DNA from 2 places in the Pseudomonas sp. FFPRI_1 genome. Region 2 is predicted to be linked to the other one. Evidence: riboswitches for the same ligand, from Rfam matches in the RefSeq annotation. Region 2 holds a riboswitch; the other holds the start of a gene.
The links. Region 2 has a riboswitch for manganese ahead of mntP (manganese efflux pump MntP). Riboswitches for the same ligand answer to the same signal wherever they lie in the genome.

Region 1: it holds a riboswitch for manganese, as region 2 does, so the genes downstream of both, ACZ5BO_RS29135 (TMEM165/GDT1 family protein) here and mntP (manganese efflux pump MntP) in region 2, are expected to answer to the same signal.

Annotation. Positions count from the first base shown of each region.
Region 1 is NZ_AP029168.1:6,510,096-6,522,040, forward strand. It holds gene ACZ5BO_RS29100 (DUF1302 domain-containing protein) at 1-1,303, opposite strand, end outside; gene ACZ5BO_RS29105 (fatty acid--CoA ligase) at 1,641-3,323, opposite strand; gene ACZ5BO_RS29110 (MFS transporter) at 3,470-4,654, opposite strand; gene ACZ5BO_RS29115 (AraC family transcriptional regulator) at 4,741-5,514, shown strand; gene ACZ5BO_RS29120 (LysE family transporter) at 5,498-6,127, opposite strand; gene ACZ5BO_RS29125 (2-hydroxyacid dehydrogenase) at 6,212-7,177, shown strand; gene ACZ5BO_RS29130 (methyltransferase) at 7,209-8,207, shown strand; yybP-ykoY riboswitch at 8,259-8,382, shown strand; gene ACZ5BO_RS29135 (TMEM165/GDT1 family protein) at 8,474-9,058, shown strand; gene ACZ5BO_RS29140 (M48 family metallopeptidase) at 9,144-9,962, opposite strand; partial or broken gene ACZ5BO_RS29145 (HAMP domain-containing protein) at 11,324-11,521, shown strand; gene ACZ5BO_RS29150 (methyl-accepting chemotaxis protein) at 11,633-11,945, shown strand, end outside.
Region 2 is NZ_AP029168.1:3,477,220-3,489,164, forward strand. It holds gene ACZ5BO_RS15540 (MiaE family protein) at 1-67, shown strand, start outside; gene ACZ5BO_RS15545 (winged helix-turn-helix domain-containing protein) at 238-948, shown strand; gene ACZ5BO_RS15550 (ATP-binding protein) at 949-2,238, shown strand; gene ACZ5BO_RS15555 (MipA/OmpV family protein) at 2,308-3,108, opposite strand; gene ACZ5BO_RS15560 (serine hydrolase domain-containing protein) at 3,115-4,923, opposite strand; yybP-ykoY riboswitch at 5,109-5,274, shown strand; gene mntP (manganese efflux pump MntP) at 5,285-5,857, shown strand; partial or broken gene ACZ5BO_RS15570 (double zinc ribbon domain-containing protein) at 6,052-6,189, shown strand; gene ACZ5BO_RS15575 (GNAT family N-acetyltransferase) at 6,205-6,771, opposite strand; gene ACZ5BO_RS15580 (GFA family protein) at 6,965-7,453, opposite strand; gene ACZ5BO_RS15585 (hypothetical protein) at 7,654-9,369, shown strand; gene ACZ5BO_RS15590 (hypothetical protein) at 9,372-9,722, shown strand; gene ACZ5BO_RS15595 (LysR family transcriptional regulator) at 9,803-10,720, opposite strand; gene ACZ5BO_RS15600 (HTD2 family dehydratase) at 10,851-11,678, shown strand; gene ACZ5BO_RS15605 (acyl-CoA dehydrogenase family protein) at 11,713-11,945, shown strand, end outside.

The DNA.
Region 1 (11,945 bases), 3.0 Mb from region 2:
TGAGGTCCTGCCCCGCCACGCCCTCCAGCAGGGAGGCGTTGGCGTATGCACCCTTCAAGGGGCGAACGGCGGAATAGAGAATGTCGGTGGAGTTGAGTTGCACCGGCGCATTCGGCCGGTAGCTGATTTCGCCGCTCCATGCCGTCCCCGTAGGCAGCGTGGTGGAGAAACTCAAGCCATACAGACGAATATCCTCTGGGTACTCAACGAAGTATTTCGAGTTACCGGCGATCCACACCGGTGCCAGACTGCCGAAACCAGGGGCTATGTTGTAAGCCGATTGCGGGGCCGCCGTGGCGCTGAAGATCGGCGCACGGCTGTGATAGTTCATGAAGTAGGCGCCGAACTCAGTGTCCAGCGGCTCGTAGTTGTAATGGAACGCGGCACCGAACTGACCGCTGTCACGGGCATCGCGGTCGCCACTGCGGCGGACCAGCGTCCCCTCTTCGTTGACGTCGACGCCCCGCGCCTGCATCGCAGCCAGGGCCGCACGGCCCGGGGCCGTGGCAGTGATGGTCGAACGCTTGGCCAGCAGTCGCAGGTTATCGTTGCAACCATCGGAAATATTGTCCGGCTGGGAGAAGAAGGTGCCGCAGTTATCGGTAACGGTCTGGTCCCACTCCAACTGGTAGAACGCTTCGGCCGACAGGTTCTCGGTGAGGTTCTGGGAGATGTAGAACATGTTGACCGGGATCAGGCCTTCCTTGACCTCGGCGCCAGGACGGCGGAACGCCGACACATCGATGGGGTTGATCGAGTTGATGCCGCCGCCGATGAAGGTACTTTCGCCCCAGCTCACCACCTGCTTACCGAAACGCACGGAGCCCGGCTCATCGGCAATGGAGTAGTTGTGATAGATGAAGGCATCGAGAATCTGCCCGCCGGACGACTTGGCGCCTTCCTTGCGGCCGTCATTGCTGACGTTCTTGAAGTCCAGGTCTTCGTCCTGGAGCTTGAAGTCATACCAGTACTTGCCACGGACAAACACACCGGTATCGCCGTACTTCAATTCCAGGTCATGGATACCCTTGAAGATCTTCGAGAAGGTCTGGCCCTTGTTGAAGTTCAAGTGGCCGTCATCGGTGGTCTGGGACAGGCCCTTGCCGCCGTTGTTGACCCCGATCAGGTCCTTGTTGCGCCCGGCGGTCGACCAACTGGCCCCCACCGACAGGGACGAATCGAAGCTGCCTTCGATTTCACCGATGTTGAAGCTGACGCCGAATGCCGGCCCGGCGAGCGTAGAGGCGAGACCGACGGCCAGGGGCAGTTTCGCCCGGCGCCAGAACTGGTTTGCTGATGTCATCGACGCTACTCCATGTGCATTATTGTTATGGCAGTACGTTCTTCTGAAAACGCCTCGAATACCGGGCTGCCAACAGCGACCCCAGGCCCGAAGTTGCGCGGCACTAGCCCCCCGCAATGCTCCGTTGTTCAGAAAAATCCGTGAACGGACTATATCCAGCAGGGATTACTGCTTGATCCCTCTAAAGTGTGATTTGCAGCCACCCACCGCACTGGAACAGCCCTTTGCCATAACCTTTGAAAAACGGCGCGGCAAGAATGACTGAAAAATCCATGAGCACAAGGCAAAGGCTTGCTGGGTGGGCATGCCGTGCCCGAGCGGGCACGGCCGGGGACGCTCAGAGCGTGGAGAGGAAGGTGCTGTTGCTGGCTTGCCACTCGCTGATGTCGACGCGGATGCGCTTCTTGTCGAGCTTGCCAACGCTGGTCTTGGGAATTTCCGTAACAAGGGCGATCTGGCTGGGGATCGCCCATTTGCTCAAGTGCCCCAGTTCGACGAACGGCTTGAGGTGTTCCTTGAGCTCGCGGGCGCCAATCTCATGGCCTTCGCGAATCACCAGCAAGGCGAACGGGCGCTCGCCCCATTGCGGATCGGCGATGCCCACCACTGCTACCTCACGTACCGCCGCGTGGCGGCTGATGAGGTCTTCCAGGTCCAGGGAGGAGATCCATTCGCCACCGGTCTTGATCACGTCCTTGATCCGGTCACGGATGTCGATCACCCCCATGCTGTCCAGGGTCGCCACATCGCCGGTATGTAGCCAACCGCCCTCCCAGAGCTCCGCGCCCTTTTGCGGTTCGTTGAAGTAGCCTTCGGTCAACCAGGGCGCCCGCAGCACCAGCTCGCCCTGGGACTCGCCGTCCGCCGGGAGGAAGTTGCCCTCGGCATCGACGATCGCCGCCTCCACCAGCGGGCCCGGTACCCCGGCCTTGATCCGGTAGGTGGTGCGCTCGTCTTCGCTGCCCGCCATCAACTCGTCGTTGAGGTGGGCGCAGGACACCAGCGGGCCGGTTTCCGACATGCCGTAGGCCGCCGTCAGTTGAATCCCCTTGGCCTTGGCGGCTTCGTACAGCCCGCGGTTCAGCGCGCTGCCGCCGATGACGATCTTCCAGCCACCGAAATCGGTGCCCTGGGCCGCCTTGGCATTGAGCACCATCTGCAGGATCGTCGGCACGCAGTGGGAAAAGGTGACCTTCTCCCGGCGCCACAGCTCCACCAGGTATTCCGGGTCGTAGCGCCCGGGATAGACCTGCTTGAGCCCAAGCATGGTGGCCACGTAAGGCAAGCCCCAGGCATGCACGTGGAACATCGGGGTAATGGGCATGTATACGTCGTTGGTGCCCAGCAGCCGCACGCTGTCGATCGAGCCCATGATGGTCGACACGCCCATGGTGTGCAGCACCAGCTGGCGGTGGGTGAAGTACACGCCCTTGGGATTGCCGGTGGTACCGGTGGTGTAAAACGTCGTGGCCACCGAGTTCTCGTCAAAATCCTCGAAGTCATACCGCGGGCTGGCCGCCGCCAGCAGGGTCTCGTACTCGCCCACGAGGTTCGGCAGGTCGGCGGTTTTCTCCGGAGCATCGGTGAGCAGCAGGGTCTTCTCTACCGTGGTCAGGTGCCCGGCGAGCGCCTGATACAGCCCGACAAACTCACTGTTGACCAGCACGAAGCGGTCCTCGGCGTGGTTCATGGTGTAGAGGATCTGTTCCGGCGAGAGGCGCACGTTGATGGTGTGGATCACCGCGCCGATCATCGGGATGGCGAACATGCACTCCAGATAGCGATGGCTGTCCCAGTCCATCACCGCCACGGTATCCCCGGCCTTGACCCCGGCCGCGGTCAGCACGTTGGCCAGGCGGGCCACGCGCTCGATCAGGGTCGGATAGGTGTAGCGCAACTGGTCGCGATAGATGATCTCGCGGGTTTTCTCGTAACGGCTGCCGGACATCAGCAGCCGCTTGATCAGAAGTGGGTATTGGTAGGCGCCTTCGGCGGGGGGAATAACGCGAGTCTGCAACATAAGAATCCCTTTTCTGACGGCTCGGTCGTGACTGGAGGATAACCACTCTAGAGCTCCCGTGCGCCCGCTAAATCAGCCAAAGGGATGATTTGCAGAGCCGTACAAATACTAGCTTCAGGCCAGCATTGTTACGGCCCTGCGAGACCTCAAGCGCTTTGCCCCACCGCCGCTTCCGCCGGGGTGCGGGGAAAGGCCAGCGCCGCGGCAAAAGTCAGTGCCGCGAACCCCGCCAGAATCAGATACAGGCCGTTCAGGCCCTGGCGCGGTTCCACCACAGCGATCAACGGAATCGCCGTGGCACTGGCGCCGAACGACAGGCAGTAACGCAAGGCGAAGACCCGCGACTGCCACTGGGGCGCAACGAAATTGGCGACCATGGCATCGTTTACCGTGACCTGGCCGAACACCACGAACATGAAGGCCGCCCCCAGGACGATCACACTCCAGCCCTGGCTGTCGGCCATCGCCAGCAGCAACGGGGCCTGGAGCAGGGTCAGGATGATGAACGGCCACTTCAGGCTGAAGCGGTGCAACACCCGGCCAATCAACAACTGCGCCACTGCACCGAAGGCGTAGGCCAGGCTGACCACCACCCCCAGTGTCTGTGGCGAGGTGAACAACTCATGCAGGCGTTCCTGGAACAGTTTCGGGTAGGTCATGGTGGTGGCGTTGAACACCACGCCGCCGGTAGCCGTGGCCAGGGCCAGCACGCCAAACACCAGGAACATGGAGATCTGCTGTCCGCCCTTGCCCTTGAGCGGTACATGGGCGCGCACGGGGATCGGCTCGTCACGCACCTGCAAGGCAAAACCAATGCCCAGAAGGATCGCCACGCTCCCCGGCAGGATGAACGCCGAGCGCCAGCCGAACTGCGCCACCAGCAAGCCGGTGATCAAGGCCGAGAAGGCCACGCCAAGGTTGCCCCACATGCCGTTGATACCGATCTCGCGCCCGCGATTCTGCGCATAGGCCACTAGCATCGCGGTGCCTACCGGGTGATAGATAGCGGCGAAGACCCCCATCAGGGTCAGACCGATCACCAGCATGGTCGGGCTGTTGCTGAGCCCCGTGAGGATCGAGGCGCCGCCAATGCCGAAGAAAAACAGCAACATCATCTGCCGCCGGCTCCAGTGGTCCCCCAGCCAGCCGGCGGGTAGCGAACAGGCGCCAAAAGCAATGAAACCGCCCAGGGACAGGCCGATCAGCGCCGCATAGTCCAGGCCAAAGGCCTGGGTCATGCCCAGCACAGCAGCGGGAAAGATCAGCATGAACATGTGATCGATGACATGGGCGGCGTTGACGTAGCGGATCACGTTGCGGGCTTGATTCATGGCGATACACCAAGGTGGGTTGTTGTGCCGCTTATGCTAATTTGGCAATCCATCGCATTCCTGACAACAAAGTCATCGGATCAGACATGTTAATTGACCACTTCCACCATGGCCCGGTCAGTGCCTACCCCCGGGATTACCCCAATACCGCGCATCAGCAACTGCACTGCCACCGTGAGGCGCAGTTTCTCTATGCCGCCTGCGGCACCATGCGCGTGGTCAGCGCTCAAGGCGCCTGGGTGATCCCGCCAAGCCGCGCGGTGTGGATCCCGCCGTTGGTGGAGCATGAGATTTTCATGGTTGGTGAAGTGCGCATGCGCTCTCTGTTCATCGACCCGGAACTGTCGCCACCCTCGTTACGCCAATGCTGTGTGCTGGCAGTCACGCCGTTGCTCCGGGAGTTGATCCTGCGAGCCGTGCAAGGTCCGCGACAGGCGGAGAACCCGTTGATCCAGCAATTGATGCTGGAAGAAATCGCCGCCCTGGAAAACCTTCCGCTGCACATTCCCATGCCCCAGGACCGGCGCTTGCAAGCCATCTGCCGAACCTTGCTACAGACCCCGGACCACCCCCATACCCTGGAAGACTGGGCGCAGCAGGTCGGCGCCAGCTCACGAACCCTGGCGCGGCTGTTCCAGCAGCAGATGCAGATGAATTTCAATGCCTGGCGCCAGCAGGTGCGCCTGATGGAAGCCTTGCCACGCCTGCTCGCCGGGGAAAGCGTGCACAGCGTGGCCGACTCGTTGGGATACGGCAGCACCCGGGCCTTCAGCGCGATGTTCTGCCGTTTGCTGGGGGACACGCCACGGCATTACGTGGCGACCCTGAATCAACTCAGCGAGATCAATGCATCTCGGTGAAGGCCAGCTTCACGCCGATGGCGATCAGCACGGCGCCCATGGTGCGGTCGAACCAGTGGCCCATGCGGGCAAAGCCGGCGCGCACCCGCTGCTGACTGAAGAGCATGGCCACCAGGCAGAACCACACGGCGGTGGCCACCGCCAGGTACACGCCATAACCGGCCTGAATCGCCAACGGCGTGTGCGGGTTGATCACTACGGTGAACAGCGAAAGGAAGAACAGGGTCGCCTTGGGGTTCAGGCCATTGGTCACGAAGCCCGAGGTGAAGGCACCACGCGCGGTGCGAATCCCGGCCTCCTTGTGCAGGTCGTCCGCCGCCGGTTTGGCTGGCTGGGCCCGCAGGGCCTTGTAGCCGATGTACAGCAGATACGCCGCCGCCAGCCACTTCAGAGCATTGAACAGCACGATGGACTGGGAAACGATCAGGCCAATCCCCAGCAGCGAATAACCCACGTGCAGGAAGATCGCGCAGCCCACGCCAAGGGCTGTCCAGGTTCCGGCGCGACGGCCGTGGGTCACGCTCTCGCGCACTACCACGGCAAAGTCCGGGCCCGGGCTGGCCACCGCCAGCAGGTGAATGAGGGCAACGGTCAAGAACTCGGTGAAGTACATGCAGGCTCCTGTGTATGTCTAATTATTTCATCTGTTAGGCTCGGCAGATTACGCCTTAGATCCTTCGTGCAAAAGGTACAGTTCATGACCAACAATCGCCGCGCCGTCTTCCTCGATCACCGCTCACTGGACCTGGGCGACCTGGATCTGGGGGCGCTGCATGACAGTTTCGACACCTTGCACCTGCATGCCCACAGCAGCACAGAGCAGGTCGCTGAACGCCTGCAGGGCGCCCAGATCGCCATCAGCAACAAGGTCGCACTGAACGCCGAGACCCTGGCCGCCTGCCCCGACCTGCGGCTGATCCTGGTGGCCGCTACCGGCACCAACAATATCGACCTGGCTGCGGCCCGCAGCCAGGGCATCATCGTCAGCAATTGCCAGGGCTACGGCACCCCATCGGTGGCCCAGCACACCCTGATGCTGCTGCTCAACCTGGCCACACGGGTCGCCGACTACCAGCAGGCGGTGGCAGCGGGCCGCTGGCAGCAAGCACAACAGTTCTGCCTGCTGGACTTCCCGATTATCGAGCTGGCGGGCAAGACCCTGGGCCTGCTGGGCAATGGCGAGCTGGGCGGCGCCGTATCCCGCCTGGCCGAAGCCTTCGGCATGCGTGTGCTGCTGGGGCAGATCCCCGGCCGCCCGGCCCGGCCGGATCGCGTTCCCCTGGAGGACCTGCTGCCTCAGGTGGATGCCCTGACCCTGCACTGCCCACTCAATGAACATACCCGCAACTTTATCGCGGCCCGGGAACTGGCCCTGCTCAAGCCCGGAGCGCTGGTGGTCAACACCGCCCGTGGCGGCCTGATTGACGAGCAGGCCCTGGCCGACGCACTGCGCAGCGGTCACTTGGGCGGTGCCGCCACCGATGTCCTGACGGTCGAGCCGCCTTCTGCCGGCAATCCGCTGCTGGCTAGCGACATCCCGCGCCTGATCGTGACCCCGCACAATGCCTGGGGCAGCCGCGAAGCCCGCCAGCGAATCGTTGGCCAACTGACGGAAAATGCCCGGGGGTTCTTCAGTGGTGCCCCGCTACGGGTCGTGAGTTGATAAACTTCGCCACTTTTTTCGGGTGCGGATCATGGACACACGCAGTGAAGTGCTGCTACGCCAGGCTGAATTGTTTCAAGGCTCACTGTTGCTGGCCGGCCTGGCCGCGGACGACTTGCTCGGCCGCCTGCCCAATGCCCGGGGCTGGAGCTGGCACGCCGGTGACCAGGCGGCCCTGGAAGCACGCTTTCCCGGACGCAGCCATTTTGGGGTGAACGCTCCGGCGCACGCCTTCGACAGTGCAGTGCTGTTCCTGCCCAAGTCCAAGGACCTTACCGACTACCTGCTCAACGCCCTGGCCTCGCGCCTGGCCGGCCGCGTGCTGTACCTGGTCGGGGAAAAACGCAGTGGCGTGGAAAGCGCCGCCAAGCAACTCAATCCCTTCGGCAAACCGCGCAAGCTCGACAGCGCGCGGCACTGCCAGTTGTGGCAGGTCACCGTGGCCAGCGCCCCCGAAGCGGTGCCTCTGGAAAGCCTGGCCCAGGAGTATGAGTTGCCCCTGGCCGAAGGGCCGTTGAAGGTCATCAGCCTGCCCGGGGTGTTCAGCCACGGACGCCTGGATCGTGGCACCGCGCTGTTGCTGGAGCACCTGGACCATCTGCCCGACGGTCATGTGCTGGACTTCGGCTGCGGCGCTGGAGTGCTGGGGGCCACCGTGAAACGCCGCTACCCGCACAACACCGTGACCTTGCTGGATGTCGATGCCTTCGCCGCCGCCAGCAGCCGCCTGACCCTGGCTGCCAACGGTCTGGAAGCCGAGGTGCTGACTGGTGACGGCATCGACGCCGCGCCCATGGGCCTGAACGGCATCCTGACCAATCCACCCTTCCATACCGGGGTCCACACCGACTACCAAGCCACGGAAAACTTGCTGCGAAAAGCAGCCAAACACCTGTTAAAAGGTGGCGAACTCCGGGTAGTCGCCAACAGTTTCCTGCGCTACCAGCCGCTGATCGAAGAGCACCTCGGCCCCTGCGCGATCAAGGCCGAAGGCCAGGGCTTCCGGATTTATCGGGCCAAGCGCGGCTGACAGGCTTTTTCACAAACAAGGCTTGCCGAAAGGATTTTGCCTAGGCAGAATCCGCTCCGTCCTAGGGGAGTAGTCTCCCACGAGCGCCACGCTCGTCCGGCATGCGTCAACATACTTGGTCAACAGACCATGGCGCATGCGACCCAAGAGTCCGCACAGACGGACCGCAGGGTTTGACAAGACCTATGACACGCACACCTTACCCGGGGCGGGAAGGCTGTACGTGTCATAGCCGTGTCGACCCGCCCCTTAGGAAAACCCTGATGATGCTGGACTCCCTACTCGTTCCCACCGCAATCGTTGCCTTGGCCGAAATCGGCGACAAGACGCAACTGCTTGCCCTGATTCTTGCCGCGCGCTTTCGCAAACCCTGGCCAATCATCGCCGGCATCGTCGCCGCGACCCTGGCCAACCATGCGGCCGCTGGCGCGGTAGGTGCCTGGTTTGGCAGCTTCTTCTCGGACGCGACCCTGCATTGGATTCTCGCCGCCAGCTTCACCGCCACTGCGCTGTGGACCCTGGTTCCGGACAAAATGGATGACGACGAAGCCACTACCGCCCGCAAGTTCGGCCCCTTCCTGACCACCCTGATCGCCTTCTTCCTGGCGGAAATCGGTGACAAGACCCAGGTCGCCACGGTGATGCTGGCCGCGCAGTATCCGGACCTGTGGCTGGTGATCATCGGCACCACCCTGGGCATGCTGATCGCCAACGTACCGGTGGTCCTGGCTGGCAACTTCGCGGCAGACAAACTGCCCCTGACCCTGATTCGTCGCCTGGCGGCATCGGCCTTTGTGATCCTCGCCGTGGTGGCGGTGTACAAGGCCATGCAGAGCAGCGGCTGGCTGTAAATGAAAACGCCGGCCAGCGGCCCCCTACGCAACCCGTAGGAGCCGGCTGGCCGGCGAAAGCGTCATTGACAATGACGCGAAGGGATCAAGACTTCTTGGCCGCCTCATACAACGGCATCACCTTGGGGATCGCCGCCTGCAAGGAGGCGATACGGCTGGTGGAAGCCGGGTGAGTGCTCATGAACTCGGGCGGTGCGGAACCTCCTGCAGCCTGGCCCATCTTGTTCCACAGGCTGATGGCCGCGTTCGGGTTGTAACCGGCACGGGCGGCCAGTTCCAGACCGATCAGGTCCGCTTCGTTTTCGTTCTCGCGGCTGTTGGGCAGGGTCATCAACAGGTTGACCCCGTTGTCGCCCAGGGCAACGGTCTCTTGCGGCACGCCGAACAGGGTCGCGATCTGTTTGCCGGCACCCACGGCGTACTGCTTGGACATCGCCTCACGACCATGCTCACGCAGGGCGTGGGCAATTTCATGCCCCATGACCGCAGCGATTTCATCATCGGTCAGCTTCAGCTTCTCGATCAGGCCGGAGTAGAAAATGATCTTGCCGCCAGGACCGCAGTTGGCGTTGAGCTCGTCGCTCTTGATCAGGTTGACTTCCCATTTCCACTGCGCGCAGTCGGGACGGAAGGTCGGTGCCTGGGCGATCAGGCGATTGGCAATGACCTGCAGGCGCTTGGCATTGGCGCTGGTCTTGTCCAGGACGCCCTGGCTGCTGGCCTCACCCAGGGTCTCCTGGTAGGACTGAGCGTAGGACTGATTGACTTCAGCGCTGGACACCATGCTGAACATGGACTGCTTGCGATCCACACCCACTACGCCACCGCTGGTGGTATTGACCGTTTCACAACCGCTGAGCAGTACTGCTGCACTCAATGCACAAACAACCAACGACTTCTTCATCATGAAACCTCCCTGAAAACGTGGCGCGTATCCTAAGGGCGGAACTGTATCCGCGCCAGATGCAAAACGGACTATTGGTCGCAATTGGGATACACACCCGCCCTGCAGCAAAAAATTCATATCCGCCTGCAACCCGCCCGCGACCAGCCCCTCCCCTCGCCAATAGCGACATCCACCTCTGCAAAACAGTCATTTTTCCAATCAAGGCTAATGGCCAGCGTGGCGGCGGCCGATACAGCTCGGCAGACCTAAATTCCTGCGCCGGAGCCTCTATGAAGTTCAAGTCGATCCAGTTTTCTGTGGCCGCACTGGCCGGAGCCATCGTCCTCAGCGTGGTTGCAGCCCTGGTGCTGTATGCCCTGTTCTCCGGGGCCAGGACCCAGGAAATGGTGCAACAACGGACCCAGACCCAGTTCGAGCAAGTCATCGAACAGCGCCTGAGCGGCCTGGCCCAGACCCAGGTCAGCCAGATCCAGCGGGAACTGGAAGCGCCATTGCTGATTGCCGGCGGCCTGGTGCGAGTCAACGCCCTGATGGGCAGCCAGGACTCCCGCGGCCAGGCGCAGCTGAACCTGAGCCGTGAGCAGGTGATCGCCCTGATCAAGGAAAACGTCACCCAGAACCCGAAGATCCTCGGCGCCTACATCGGCTGGGAACCCAATGCCATCGACCACAACGACGCCGCCTACATCGGCACTTCGGTGGTCGGTATCGATGCGGCCAACGGCCGCTTCCTGCCCTGGTGGTTCCGCAACCAGGACGCCAGCCTGGGCCTGGACAAGCTGGCCGACGTCAACGACCAGACGGTTCTGTCCACCGGCGTGCGAGCCAGCGAGTACTACCTGTGCTCCAAGGAAAGCCTCAAGCCCTGCGTGATCGACCCGGCGCCCTACAAGGTCGGCGACAAGGTGGTGATGCTCGCCTCCTTTATTCAGCCCATCCTGCTCGACGGCAAGTTCCAGGGCATCGTCGGTGCCGACCTCTCGGTGAACTTCATCCAGGACATGCTGGTGGCGGCCAATCAGAAGCTCTACAGCGGCGCCGGAGAAATGGCCCTGATCGGCGGCAATGGTCGCCTGGTGGCCTACACCAAGGATTCGAGCAAGTTCGGCGAAAAAGTCAGCGACGTGCTCAACAGCGACACCGTCGCCAAACTGTCCAGCCTCAAGCGCGGCGAAGTGACCTATGACGTCGATCAGGCCGACGACATCATCAGCCTGTACCTGCCCTTCGGCATCGGCCAGACCGATGCGCACTGGACCCTGATGCTGCAGTTGCCGCTGAACGCGGTGATGGCCGACTTGAACAAATTGCAGAGCGATCTGGCCGAGCAGCGCAAGGCTGACACCTTCGGCATGGCCATGGTCGGCCTGGTGATCGCCGGCATCGGCCTGCTGGTGATCTGGCTGGTGGGGCACGGCATTGCCCGGCCACTGCGGCAGATGGTGGCCATGCTCGACGATATCGCCCAGGGCGAAGGCGACCTGACCCGGCGCCTGAGCAGTGACCGTGCCGATGAACTGGGCTCCATCGCCAAGGGCTTCAACACCTTCCTGGCCAAGCTGCAGGCGATGATCAGCCAGGTGGTGACCTCGGTACAGAGCGTCAGCGACTCCTCGGAACACACCGCCGACATTGCCATCCGCACCAACCAGGGCGTGCACAAGCAGATGGTGGAAATCGACCAGGTGGCTACCGCGGTCCACGAGATGACCGCCACCGCCCAGGACGTGGCACGCAACGCGACCCAGGCCGCGCAAGCGGCCAGCCATGCCGACCAGGCTGCGAGCCAGGGCATGCAGATCGTGCGCGACACCTCCAGCGCCATTGGCGCCCTGGCCGAGGAAATCGGCCGTGCGGTGGGCGTGGTGCAGACACTCGCCAAGGACAGCGAGAACATCAACGCCATCCTCATTGCCATTCGCGGCATCGCCGAGCAGACCAACCTGCTGGCCCTCAACGCGGCAATCGAAGCCGCTCGGG
Region 2 (11,945 bases):
GGAGCAGGAGCTGATCGAGTCGCCGGATCCGGAGTTCCGTTTTCACAGTGGCGTGCCGGCCTGGTGAACGCCTGCCCTTGTGTAAAAGCAGGGGCAAATTGTTAAAAACTCTTAAAAGAATGAAATATCGCGCAAAACCGCTGCAGGTCCCGGGTTTTGTGGCTTGCGTTATCCTTTCCTTAACCTCTTGCCCCCTATAATGCGCGCGCACAAGTGTGCGCTCACAGATTGGCAAATATGGAAAACCTGGGTCTTGGCAAGGTGTTGCTGGTGGAAGATGACGAGAAGCTCGCCGGGCTGATCGCGCATTTTCTGTCCCAGCACGGCTTTGAAGTGCTGACGGTCCACCGCGGCGATACCGCCCTGGCGGCATTTCTTGAATTCAAACCGAAACTGGTGGTGCTCGACCTGATGCTGCCCGGTCAGAGCGGCCTGCACGTGTGCCGGGAAATCCGCGCCGTGGCGGACACCCCGATCGTCATCCTCACCGCCAAGGAAGACGACCTGGACCACATCCTCGGCCTGGAATCCGGCGCCGATGACTACGTGATCAAGCCGATAAAACCGGCGGTGCTGCTGGCGCGCCTGCGCGCCCTGCAACGGCGCCAGGTGCCGGAAACCACCACCCTGCGCGGGGCCCTGGCATTCGGCGTGCTGAGCATCGACCGCAACAGCCGCGAGGTGCGCCTGGCGGGCGAGCCGGTGGAGCTGACCACCATGGAATTCGAGCTGCTCTGGCTGCTGGCCAGCGCGCCGGGCAAGACCCTGTCCCGGGATGACATCCTCAACCGCATGCGCGGCATCGAGTTCGACGGCCTCAACCGCAGTGTCGACGTCTACATCAGCAAGCTGCGGGGCAAGCTCAAGGACAACCCGCGCGAGCCGGTGTGCATCAAGACCGTGTGGGGCAAGGGCTACCTGTTCAATCCGTTCGCCTGGGAGGTCTGAATGCTGCGTCTGTTTCTCGGGCTCTACCTGTTCCTGGCCCTGGGCTTCGCCGGGGCCATGACCGCGGTGCAGCACATCTTCATCAACTACCTGGCCGCCGACCTGATCGAGTCCTACAACCGCGATGCGGTTCGCGGGCCGGCCTACAGCTTGAGCGAACAGTTGCGGCCGTTCGACGAGGCCGGGCGCCAACAGCAACTGGAGCAGCTCAAGCCGCACTACGGGCTGCTGCTCAAGCTGGTGCAGGCCGACGACCTGGACCTGAGCGTGCGCGAACAGGCCCTGCTGGATTCCAACCAGTTGGTGGTGCGCGAGGAGTTCACCGAATTCATCGGCAGCATCGACGGCGGCAAGCAACTGTTGAGCATCAAGCTGCCGGAAGATCCGCCTCTGACCCTGCTCTACAACATCGCCGCCTATGCCTTGCTCGGCGCGCTGCTGGGCATCGTCCTGTACTTCTGGGTGCGCCCGCACTGGCGCGACCTGGAGCGCCTGCGCCTGGCCGCCGAACGTTTTGGCGACAACGACCTGGGCACCCGGCTGCACCTGTCGCGACGTTCCAACATCCGCGACCTGGCCCAGCACTTCAACCGCATGGCGGCGCGCATCGAGGGCCTGATCGCCAATCAGCGCGAGCTGACCAACGCGGTGTCCCACGAACTGCGCACGCCCATTGCCCGCCTGTCCTTCGAGCTGGACCAGTTGCAGCAACAGCCGGACCCGGAAGAAAACCGCGAACTGATCGCCGACATGTATGCCGATCTCGGCGAGCTGGAGGAAATGGTCTCCGAACTCCTCAGCTACGCCAGCCTGGAACATGGCGCGGCCACCCTCCATCGGGAAAACATCCAGGCCCAGAGCTGGCTCGACAGCGTGGTCGGCAGCGTGGCCCTGGAGGCCGAGGCGGCCGGGGTGCAATTGCTGATTCGTTCCTGCCAGGTGGAGTACGTGCGCATCGAGCCGCGGTTCATGGCCCGGGCGGTGATCAACCTGCTGCGCAACGCTATCCGCTACGCCGACCGCCGGGTCGAGGTGTCCCTGGTGCGCCTGGAGCATGGCTACGAAGTGCGGGTCAACGATGACGGTCCGGGGGTGCCGGTGGACGGCCGGGAGAAGATCTTCGAGCCGTTTTCCCGCCTTGATGCCAGCCGGGACCGGCGTACCGGTGGGTTCGGCCTGGGCCTGGCCCTGGTGCGGCGGGTGTCGCAATGGCATGGCGGCAAGGTGGAAGTGGCAGATTCGGAGTGGGGCGGTGCTTCCTTCCGCATGACCTGGGCCCACCTCGACTGAGGTTCGCCCACGGAGCCCTGAACCTGCGCAACAACGCGGCCGGTGATCACGGGCCGCGTGTTCCCTTTCTTAGAAGCTGTACTCAAGCTCAGTGGCGATGCTGGTCTGCATGCGCCGATCGACGATCGGGCTGTCGCCGGCTTCCTTGCTCAGGTACTTCATCGACAGCAGGGTCGAGACCTTGGTCTGCTCATTGAGGGGCAGGGTCCAGGCCAGGTCGGCGCCGCTGCTGACCCGTCCACCCTTGGCCCGGTAGGCGCCGAAGCGGCTGTGGGCCGCCTGGGTGTCGCTCACCCCGTACCAGGTCTGCATGTAGTCGGCGTTGCCGAACAGGCTGTTGAGGCTGGCGTCCAGGCTGCCGAAGCGGCCCTGGTAGAGGTTGCTGCCAATGCTCAGTTCCAGTGCGCTGTAGGCCGAGCCGGTGTCACGGTTGCTGTTCTTCTTCACCGCGTGGGTCAGGGTGGCGCCCAGTTCGAACGGCCCCAGGTCGTAGCCCAGGTGCGCGCCGAACTGCGCCCGGGACTTGATTTCGCCCATGCCCTTGAGGCGCTTGGAGCCCGAACCCAGGTGGTTCTTGTCGCGGCGTTCCTCGCTCGGGCCGACCCAGGTACTGAACGAGAAGTCCCCCCATTCATTGCCCCAGCCCAGGCCCTGGTCGGTATTGAGGAACACCCCCCAGGGGCTGACGATCTCGCCGCCGAGAATCGGCGCCACGGCGCGTTCGTCACTGCCGCTGTAGCGCGGCACGCTGGCGACCCCGGCGTGCACGCCATATTTCCAGTCTTCGGCGTGCAGGGCGGGGGAGACCGCGGTCAGGCCCAGGGTGCCGGCCCACAAGGCGGTGGTGGTGGAGCGTCTCAGGCGTTTCATCGTCAGTCAGAACCTCAGGTAGTTGGCGTTGTAGGTACGTTTGAATGAGTAGCCCAGGAGGTTCACCCCATTGATCTGGCGGCGCACGGTATCGCCCAGGCCCGGGCCGTTGCCGGCGATCACCGCGTGGGCGTTGTCCACCGGAGCGAGGATGTAGTCGGTGAGGGCGCGACCTTGCTGCAGGCTGCGGATCATCAGGAAGCCGTCCTCCAGGGCGATGTTCATGCCGTCGATGGGGGCAGCGCTTGAGTCGGCGTTGAGGGCCTGGTAGGTGCCGACCGTGGCCAGCCAGTTGTCCGTCAGCGGCACCGGTTCGACCCGTTCCCCCACCGCCAGCAACTGGCCGTGGCTCTTGGCGGTGAACACCCGATGGCCCTGGACCTTCATCACGTCCAGTTGCAGTTGGCCCAGAGGGCCGAGGTCCTGATTCCAGAGCCCGAGCAACCTTTTGCGCACCCGCAGCCAGCCCTGTTCGTCGCGCAGCAGCTCGTAGCGCTCGCCAGCCAGCTCGGCGTACAGGCGTCGGTGCTGGTCGCGAATCCGCAGCACGCCCCAGCGGGTGGCGTAGAAACCCGCCAGCAGATGGCGATCCGCGGCTTCCGGAACCCGCCGGCGCTTGGCCTGCGGGGCTGTGGCCGGCGGTGGCTGTGCCGAGCTGCCGTGGGCCTGCAACAGCATGCGCAGAACCTGGGGCACCAGGGGTTGGGCCAGGGCCTCGCCGCTGTTGGCATTGCTCATCACGATCACCGCCAGCTGCTGCTCGGCCAGCACACTGACCTGGGCATGGAACCCTGCGCCAAAGCCGCTGTGCCGCCAGGTACGGATACCCGGCCGGACCCACTCCTCGCCGCAGGGCGACAGGAACCAGCCCAGGCCTACCTGACAGTCGAAATCCAGCGGGTTGCCGGCGTTCTGCGCGCGGACCATTTCGTTGATGGAGGCCGCTGACAGCAACTGCCGGTCCTGGTACCGGCCCTGGGCGAACAGCATGCGCAGGTAGCGGCTCAGGTCCCGCGGGCTGGTCCACAAGCCCTGGGCGGAAAGGTCGCGGACCAGGGCATCGCTGCTCGCGCCGTCTTCGTAGCCCCTTGCCCGGTAAGGCTGGGTGCGGCTGTCACCGACGAAACTCGACTGGCTCATGCCCAGCGGGCGCAGCAGGCTCTTCTGCAATTGCTGTTCGAAATCCACGCCGCTGCTGCGCTCCACCGCTGCCCCGAGCAAGGCATAACCGAGATTGGAGTAGGCGGTCTGGGTCCCCGGGGCGTTGCTCAGCCAAAGCCCGCTGAGCTTTCTCGGCAGTTCATCGAGGGCGTCGGGCCGATGTGCGTCGCGCAGGTATTCGCTGGGAATGCCGCCCTGGTGGCTGAGCAGGCGGCGCAGGGTTACCGCCCGGTCGGCGGCATCCTGGTCCTCGTGGAAACGCGAGCGCACATAGAACTCCCTGAGGGTGTCCTGCAGCGGCGCGTCCAGCTGCAGGCGCCCTTGCTCCACCAGTTGCATCACCGCGGTGGCGGTCAGCAACTGCGACAGGGCGCCGGCGCGAAAGGCCGTGTTCTCGGTCACTTGCAGGCCCCGGGCCTGGTCGGCGAAGCCAAAGCCCCGGGCCCAGATCAGTTGCTGGCCGTCCACCAGGGCAATCGACAGTCCTGGCACCTGGTGCTCGGCCATCTGCTGCGGGATGTACTGCTTCAGGTAGCCGATGATGCTGGCGTAATCACCGGGTGCGATGGGCGGCGGCGCCGGCGGCTGGCCGTTGCAGCCAAGGTTGCTCAAGAGCAGGCCCACCAGCGGCAGGCCGAGACGTTTGCGGGACATGCAGCACCCGAGGGCCAATTGGATGTGCGGATGCTAGGGAAGGGCGGCGCAGCAGTCTTTGGCAGCTTTGTCGGGAAACTGTCAAAGAGTGTTAAGCCCCGATAGCGCTCACGCCGCCAGCCCCTGGTGCCTGGAGCTGACGTGGCGAGGCGCTGATGAAATTTTCACAAATGCCCGGGTAAGCTGCGCGTCTCTTTGGGGAGTAACCTGCCACCGCGCACCGCGGTGGCGCCCGTATCAACACTCTCGGCAACCTGCCGTGGTACGGGCACCGTTTCGGTTGGTGAGACCATCGACATACCTGCGCTGAAGTCGGGCGCGTGGGCATGTCGTGGACTCAAGCCCGACCGGAAGACTCAACGTGAACCCAGCCTCGATCATTTTCCTCGCCTTTGCCATGTCCACCGATGCCTTCGCCGCCGCGGTGGGCAAGGGCTCGGCCATGCTCAAGCCACGCCTGCTGCAAGCTTTGCGCATTGGCTTGATCTTCGGCGTCATTGAAGCCATCACCCCGGTGGTGGGTTGGTTCATCGGCCAGGCCGCAAGCCAATGGGTGTCCCATTGGGACCACTGGATAGCCTTCGGCCTGCTGCTGGTACTGGGCCTGCACATGATCTGCAACGGCCTGCGCCTGGAAACCGAAGCCGAAGAAGAGGCACCACGCAAGCAGGGCTTCTGGCTGCTGGCCGCCACCGGTTTTGCCACCAGCATCGATGCCCTGGCCGTGGGGGTGGGCCTGGCCTTCGTCGACGTGAACATCTGGGTGGCGGCGGCTGCCATTGGCCTGGCGACCATGACCATGGTCACCCTGGGCGTGATGCTCGGCCGGGCTATTGGCACGGTGATGGGGCAGCGTGCAGAAGTGCTGGGCGGCCTGGTGCTGATCATTGTCGGCTCGGGGATTCTCTACGAGCACCTGAGCGCAATGGCTTGACTCTGTAGTAGCTACAGGGTTTTTACTGGCGATCACAGCACAGTGGAGTGATCGACATGGGTTTTTTCAAGCGGTTGTTGGCGGGGCAGCATGGCGCTGGGCATGGCGGCGGGCATGGTGGTCACGGCGGTTCCCGGGGCGGTCATCACGGCGCCGGGGCCTCCACACAAGGGGGCAGTCCTTGCCCGCAATGCCGGGCGCTGAACCCGGCATCCGCGCGGTTCTGCCAGCAATGCGCGGCGTCTTTGGTGGCGGCGGGCTGTGCCCAATGCGGTACGCCACTGGCCGCCGGGGCGCGGTTCTGCGGGCAGTGCGGCCGCGCCTCGGGCTGAGGCGCGGCGCAGCGGCTACAGGGCTAGGCTGTGGATCACCTGGGTGGCGTCGTCGGGATCGATGGCGCTGCGCATGCCGAGAACTTTCGCCAGCCGGCGCATGCTGTAGTTGGACGCGGCGTCCACCGAATACAACTGCTGGAAACCATTGTGCCGGGCTTCGTCGATCAGGTGCTGCATCAGCAGCGCCCCAAGCCCCTTGCCTTGCCATTCATCGGCGATGGTCACGGCGAATTCGCAGCGCCAAGGCTGGTCGTCGACCTGGGCGTAGCGGCTGATACCGACTTCCCGCAGCTCGCCGTTGTCGTGCACCAGGGCCACGTAGGCGACTCGTTGCGGAGTGCCGACATCCATCAGCTGATCGAGCAGTTGCTCGCCGACTTCCTTGATCTCACCGAGAAAACGCTGGTGCCGGGTCACCGGGGAGAGGTTTTCGATAAAGGCTTTCTCGCGCTCCCGGTCCTGGGGCCGTAGCGGACGGATCAGCACATGGCTGCCATCGCTCAAGGCGTCGATCCAGTATTGGCCTTGCTGTGCCGGGAAGGGCGGTTGGACGAGGATATCGAGAGCGCTGCTGGACATGATCAAGTCTCCGGAAAACCAAAGGGCGAGCAATTGCCTAGAGCTTCACCCCGCAGGCGAGGCACACCCTTGACCGACATCAATATCTGCGCTGTCACCGGCCCGCTGGCGATCACCGGTCAGGTTCCGCGCCTTCTGGGCCGGCCCTTTGGCCGGGTGCGGCAAACCGGCGCAGCACCGTCGGGGCGGCCCCTTATCGCTGCAGATCCAGGCGCGCATGCCATTGCGCGATGGACTCCTCGGGGTAGTGCTCGAACTGCAGGTCATGGGGGTGCCAGTCGATCTCCACCCAGGGCGCCCTGGAATCGAGCATCAGGTGGGTGTGCTCCGGCGGCACCGGCAAGGGCGTGTCGATGGCCGAGGCAAAGGGGTGGATCAACTCCGGCCACTGCGGGCTGAACAGCCACAGTCCCGAGCCGCAGAGGCTGCAGAAATGCCGCTCGGCGCTGCTGCGTCGGGCCCGGTGGGCCCCGGGCTGCTTGATCAATGCCCGATAGACGCTGATGTGACGGCGGCCCTGAACCTTGAGGCTGGCGGCATCGCCGCCGAGGTTGATGGCATAACCGCCGCCGCCCTGGGTCTTGCGGCAGATCGAGCAGTAGCAGCGTTGATAGGGGTAGGGGTGGGCGCTGTCCAGGCTGAAGCGGACGGCGCCGCAGTGGCAGGAACCTTCGAGTTGCATGGGGACCTCCGGGAGTGCGTCAGCAACCTGCCCAAGCCTAGCCGCTGGCAGTGCCGCACGGGGGCTGGCCCGGTGGTTGGCCTGGGCAAAACCGTGCAGGCATTTGGCTATTAACCCTAGTGCCTAATGGTCTTTTCACCGGTATTGGCCCGCGCAAACCCTGATCTACGCTGTCGATCAGGATACCCAGGAGGCAGGACATGGACCGTCAGCGTGGCAGCAACCCTATCCCACGGCAGCTCGTTCTCGGCGTGCTCGGAAGTGGCATGGCCCTGCTGGGGGCGTTCGCCCAGGCGGCGCCGGTGAGCATCAGCATCTCACCCACGGTGCCCGCCGATATCCCCGGAGGCGCGCCCCAGGCATCCCTGGCCCAGGCTGCGGCGTTCGCCTGGCAGGAGTTCATTGCCCTCAACTGGCCGGCCCAGGCCGGGCAGCGCGATGTGCCTGATACCCGGCAGTTGTTCGGTGCCCAGACCGGTCCCCTGGTGTGGCAGACCTACCGCAGCAAGGTGGAGATTTTCCCGGGCAATGGCAACGCCAGTGTCGGACCACCCGGCTATCCGGGCTCCGGGGCGCGGGGCAACTATGGCTATAACTTTCCCCCTACCTACAACTACGCGGTCAAGGTCGAGGCCTGCGCCGGCCAGGCCCCGGTGCGGCAGCCGGCCTGGATCAACCTCGACGAAACCACCCAGATCGGTCTCGACCAGATGTTCGCCGGGGCATCGCCTGCGACCCCTGTCGGCGGCAACTCCCAGCCCCAGCTGGTGCGCTTCCTGGCCAAGGCCAATCAGGTGCAATACGCCTATGTGGCGGCCAATCAGTACTGGTACGCCAACCCCTCGCTGCGTCAGGCCGCGAACGCCTTCAATACAGCGGTCAAGCAGAAGCCGCCGGTATTCCCCTCTGGCCCGCGGGTCAACTTTCCCAATGGCACCATCGAGGTCAAGTCGGCCTGGCGCAAGCTCGGCCCCGGGGAGAATCCATCGCGATTCCATGTGCAGACCGTGCGTTTCTACGAGCGGCAGAAGGCGCCGAACAGCGGCCTCTGCTATTTCGAGGATCAGTGGGCCATGGTTGCGCTGCACATCATCCAGAAGACCCCCAGCGCCCCGAGCTTCATCTATGCCACCTTCGAGCAGGCCGACAACATCCTGCTGGCCAATGGCCGGGCGGTAGAAGACCAGGACGGCACCATCGTCAACCGTCCGCCGACTGTCGATCCCACCACGCCCAGGTTGAACTACCAGGACGGGATACCGACTCCCCAGCAACCCAACTTGCCGTTGGTCAAGGCCAGTGGCGGTTTCTGCAAGCCTGGAAAGCAGCTGTATTTTCAGGAGCAGAACAAACCCGGGCTACCGTCTGGCGGGCCGATCTGCGTCAACCAGCGCTATGAGTCGATCACCCCGGATGTGGTGCAGGTCAATCAGGCCGCGCATCGGGCGATCCAGGACTACAACCAGGCTCGCAAGATCAGCAACTCTCCCTGGCTGTACTACAAGCTGGTCTCGGTCCAGGCCCAGCCGTTCGACACCACGCAGATATCCAGGACCGATATCAGCCATGGGCGCGGGGTTTACTACCAGGCCAATATCATGGTGGAAACCGACTACACCCTGCAGCAGTTCAGGGGGCGGATTGCCACCAACGGTGCGCCGACCTCCTTTCAGGCGGCCGGTACGCCACCGCCGCCGAACGTGTTCTCCCAGCCGAGCAGAACCTCCGCGGTGCAGGGGGTGAACATGGGGGGCTGCATGGGCTGCCATGGCAACGCCCAGGTCGCCGGTTACGACTTCAGCTTCATCCTGCAGGGCGGCAATGTCCGGCTGCCCGAGGCCGCGGGCGCCGAATCGGCCGCGGCCGCCAGTGTGCGTTATCTGCAGTTGTTCAATCCGCATATCGAAGGGGAATAAGCATGGCGCTCAACAGTTTCAAGGATGTGCAGAACCTTCTCGACAGCTACGTCGCGCAGAACAACCTGCCCATATCGGGGGCTCCCCATGGGGCCTTCTGGCAGACCAGCTATCAGGCCTTCGTCACCGGCAACGTACCTGGGGTACAGGATCCCAATACCGGCCAGGCGCTGCCGATCCTGAGCAAGGGCGATGGCGCCCACTCGAACATCATCTACGCCCTGAGCGGCACCGCGGGCACTTACTGGGGGCCGGAAGGGGCGTTCGGCCCGATGCCTCCGGGCGGCCCTTCCATGCCCCAGGCGCAGATCGATGAACTCAGTGCCTGGATCAGCAATGGCTGCCCGCAGTAACGCCTTCAGCCTGACCACCTCAGCCATGCCCCGGGGGCACTAGCCCCTGGGGCCTTGCCGTGTCCGAGGCGTGGCCGGCCTCACTCGCCAGCCTGGCTGGTGGCGGGTTGCAGCGCCGTTGGCATCAGCGTCGCGATCAGCGCCCGCACGGTGCCGGGCAGGGCTTCCAGTTCGCGGACGATGATGCTGCGTTCACGAATCGCCCAGCTCTCATCCAGCTTCACCGTCACCAGCTGCATGGTCCGGCTGTGCCGCAGTGCGGCGGACTCGGGAAGGATACCGATGCCGACCCCGGCCTCGACCATGCGGCAGATCGCCTCGAAGCTCGACACCTGGATGCGCAGCGACAACTGCTTGCCCAGGCGCTCCACGTGTTCACGCAGGAAGCTCAGCAAGGTGCTGCCTTCATGCAGGCCGATGTGCTGGTAATCCAGGGTCTGTTCCAGGGTCACCGACGCCTGGGCGGCCAGCGGGTGGTCCACCGGCACCGTCAGCACCAGGTGATCGGTGCTGAAGTGCAGCACCTGCAGGCCGGCGGCCTCCACGGGGCCGGCGATGATGCCCATGTCCGAGGTGCCGTCCAGCACCCCGCGGACAATGTCCCGGGACAGGCGCTCCTGCAGGTCCACCGTGACCCCTGGGCGCTGGGACAGGAAGCCTGCGAGTATTTCCGGCAGGAACTCGGTGACCGCCGTGGTGTTGGCGAAGATGCGGATGTGCCCGGTGGAATCGCCGCCGTACTGAGTGAACTCGCTTTTCAGGTAATCCACCTGGCGCATGATCAGTCGCGCGTGCTGCAGCAGGCGTTCACCGGCCGGAGTGACCTCCACGCCGCGGCTGTCGCGGTACAGCAGGCGGGTTTCGAGCTGGCCTTCCAGGGCCTTGATCCGCGCACTGGCGGCGGCGGGGGAGAGAAAGGCCCGGCGTGCCCCCTGGGTCAGGCTGGGGGATTCGGCGATATGGATAAACAGGCGTAGGTCCGCCAGATCGAAATGCATGTCCGGGCTCCTGTGGGCGCAAGGCGTTCAGCATAAACGAACGCCGGTTTATAGAAATGCAAATTCTCGGTACGCGGTCGGCCCTTGCATGATGGCCGCCATCACCCTTGCGTATGAGGATCTTGCCTATATGAGTGCCATCGACCCCCGTGCCTGGATCGGCCGCAGCCAGCGAATTGACGACGCGTTCAACCACTGCCTGCTGGCGCGCATCGCCGCCACCCTGGGCCAGGCAACGCCCGCCCCCGGCGAGGCCCTGCCGCCCCTGTGGCACTGGTGCTTCTTTCAGCAACCACAACCGGCCTCGGCCCTGGGGGCGGACGGTCATCCCGCCCGGGGCGGCTTCCTGCCGCCGGCAGACCGGCGCAACCGCATGTGGGCCGGTGGTCGCCTGGAGTTCCATGAGCCGTTGCGCGCCGGCGCCGAGGCCAGTTGCCTGAGCCGCATCATCCAGGTCGAGGAGAAGGCCGGGCGCACCGGCAAGCTGTTGTTCGTCACCCTCTGCCACGAATATTCCCAGGATGGCCGGCTGGCCCTGCGCGAGGAGCAGGACATCGTCTACCGCGAGCCAACCCCACCGCGACTGCAGGGCAGCGAGGCACTGATCGAGGGCGACTGGCAGGAAAGGCTGGAACCAAGCCCGACCCTGCTATTTCGCTACAGCGCGGTGACCTTCAACGGCCATCGCATCCATTACGACCAGCCCTATGCCACCGCCACCGAGGGCTACCCGGGGCTGGTGGTGCACGGCCCGCTGATCGCCACCCTGAGCCTGGCAGCCTTCTGCCGCGCCAACCCGGCGGCGCGCCTGCGGGCTTTTGCCTACCGCGGCCTGCGCCCCTTGATCGCCCCCCAGCCCTTTGTGGTGGGCGGGCGCATCAGCGCCCCCGGCCACGCCGAACTCTGGGCCGGCGACGAAGCCGGGCTGGCCCAGCGCGGCGCCGTGCAATTCGACTGAATTCCAACAACAACCCGGGACGGAGAGCCTGTTGATGACCCCCCATGACCCTGAACAATTCAACGCCATTCGTGAAGGCGTGCGTGCCCTGTGTGGCGAATTCGATGCCGCCTACTGGCGTGCCATCGACGAACGCAAGGGCTTTCCCGAAGCCTTCGTCAAGGCCCTGACCGAGGCCGGCTGGCTGTCGGCGATGATCCCCGTGGAATACGGCGGCTCCGGCCTGGGCCTGGCCGAAGCCTCGGTGATTCTCGAAGAGGTTAACCG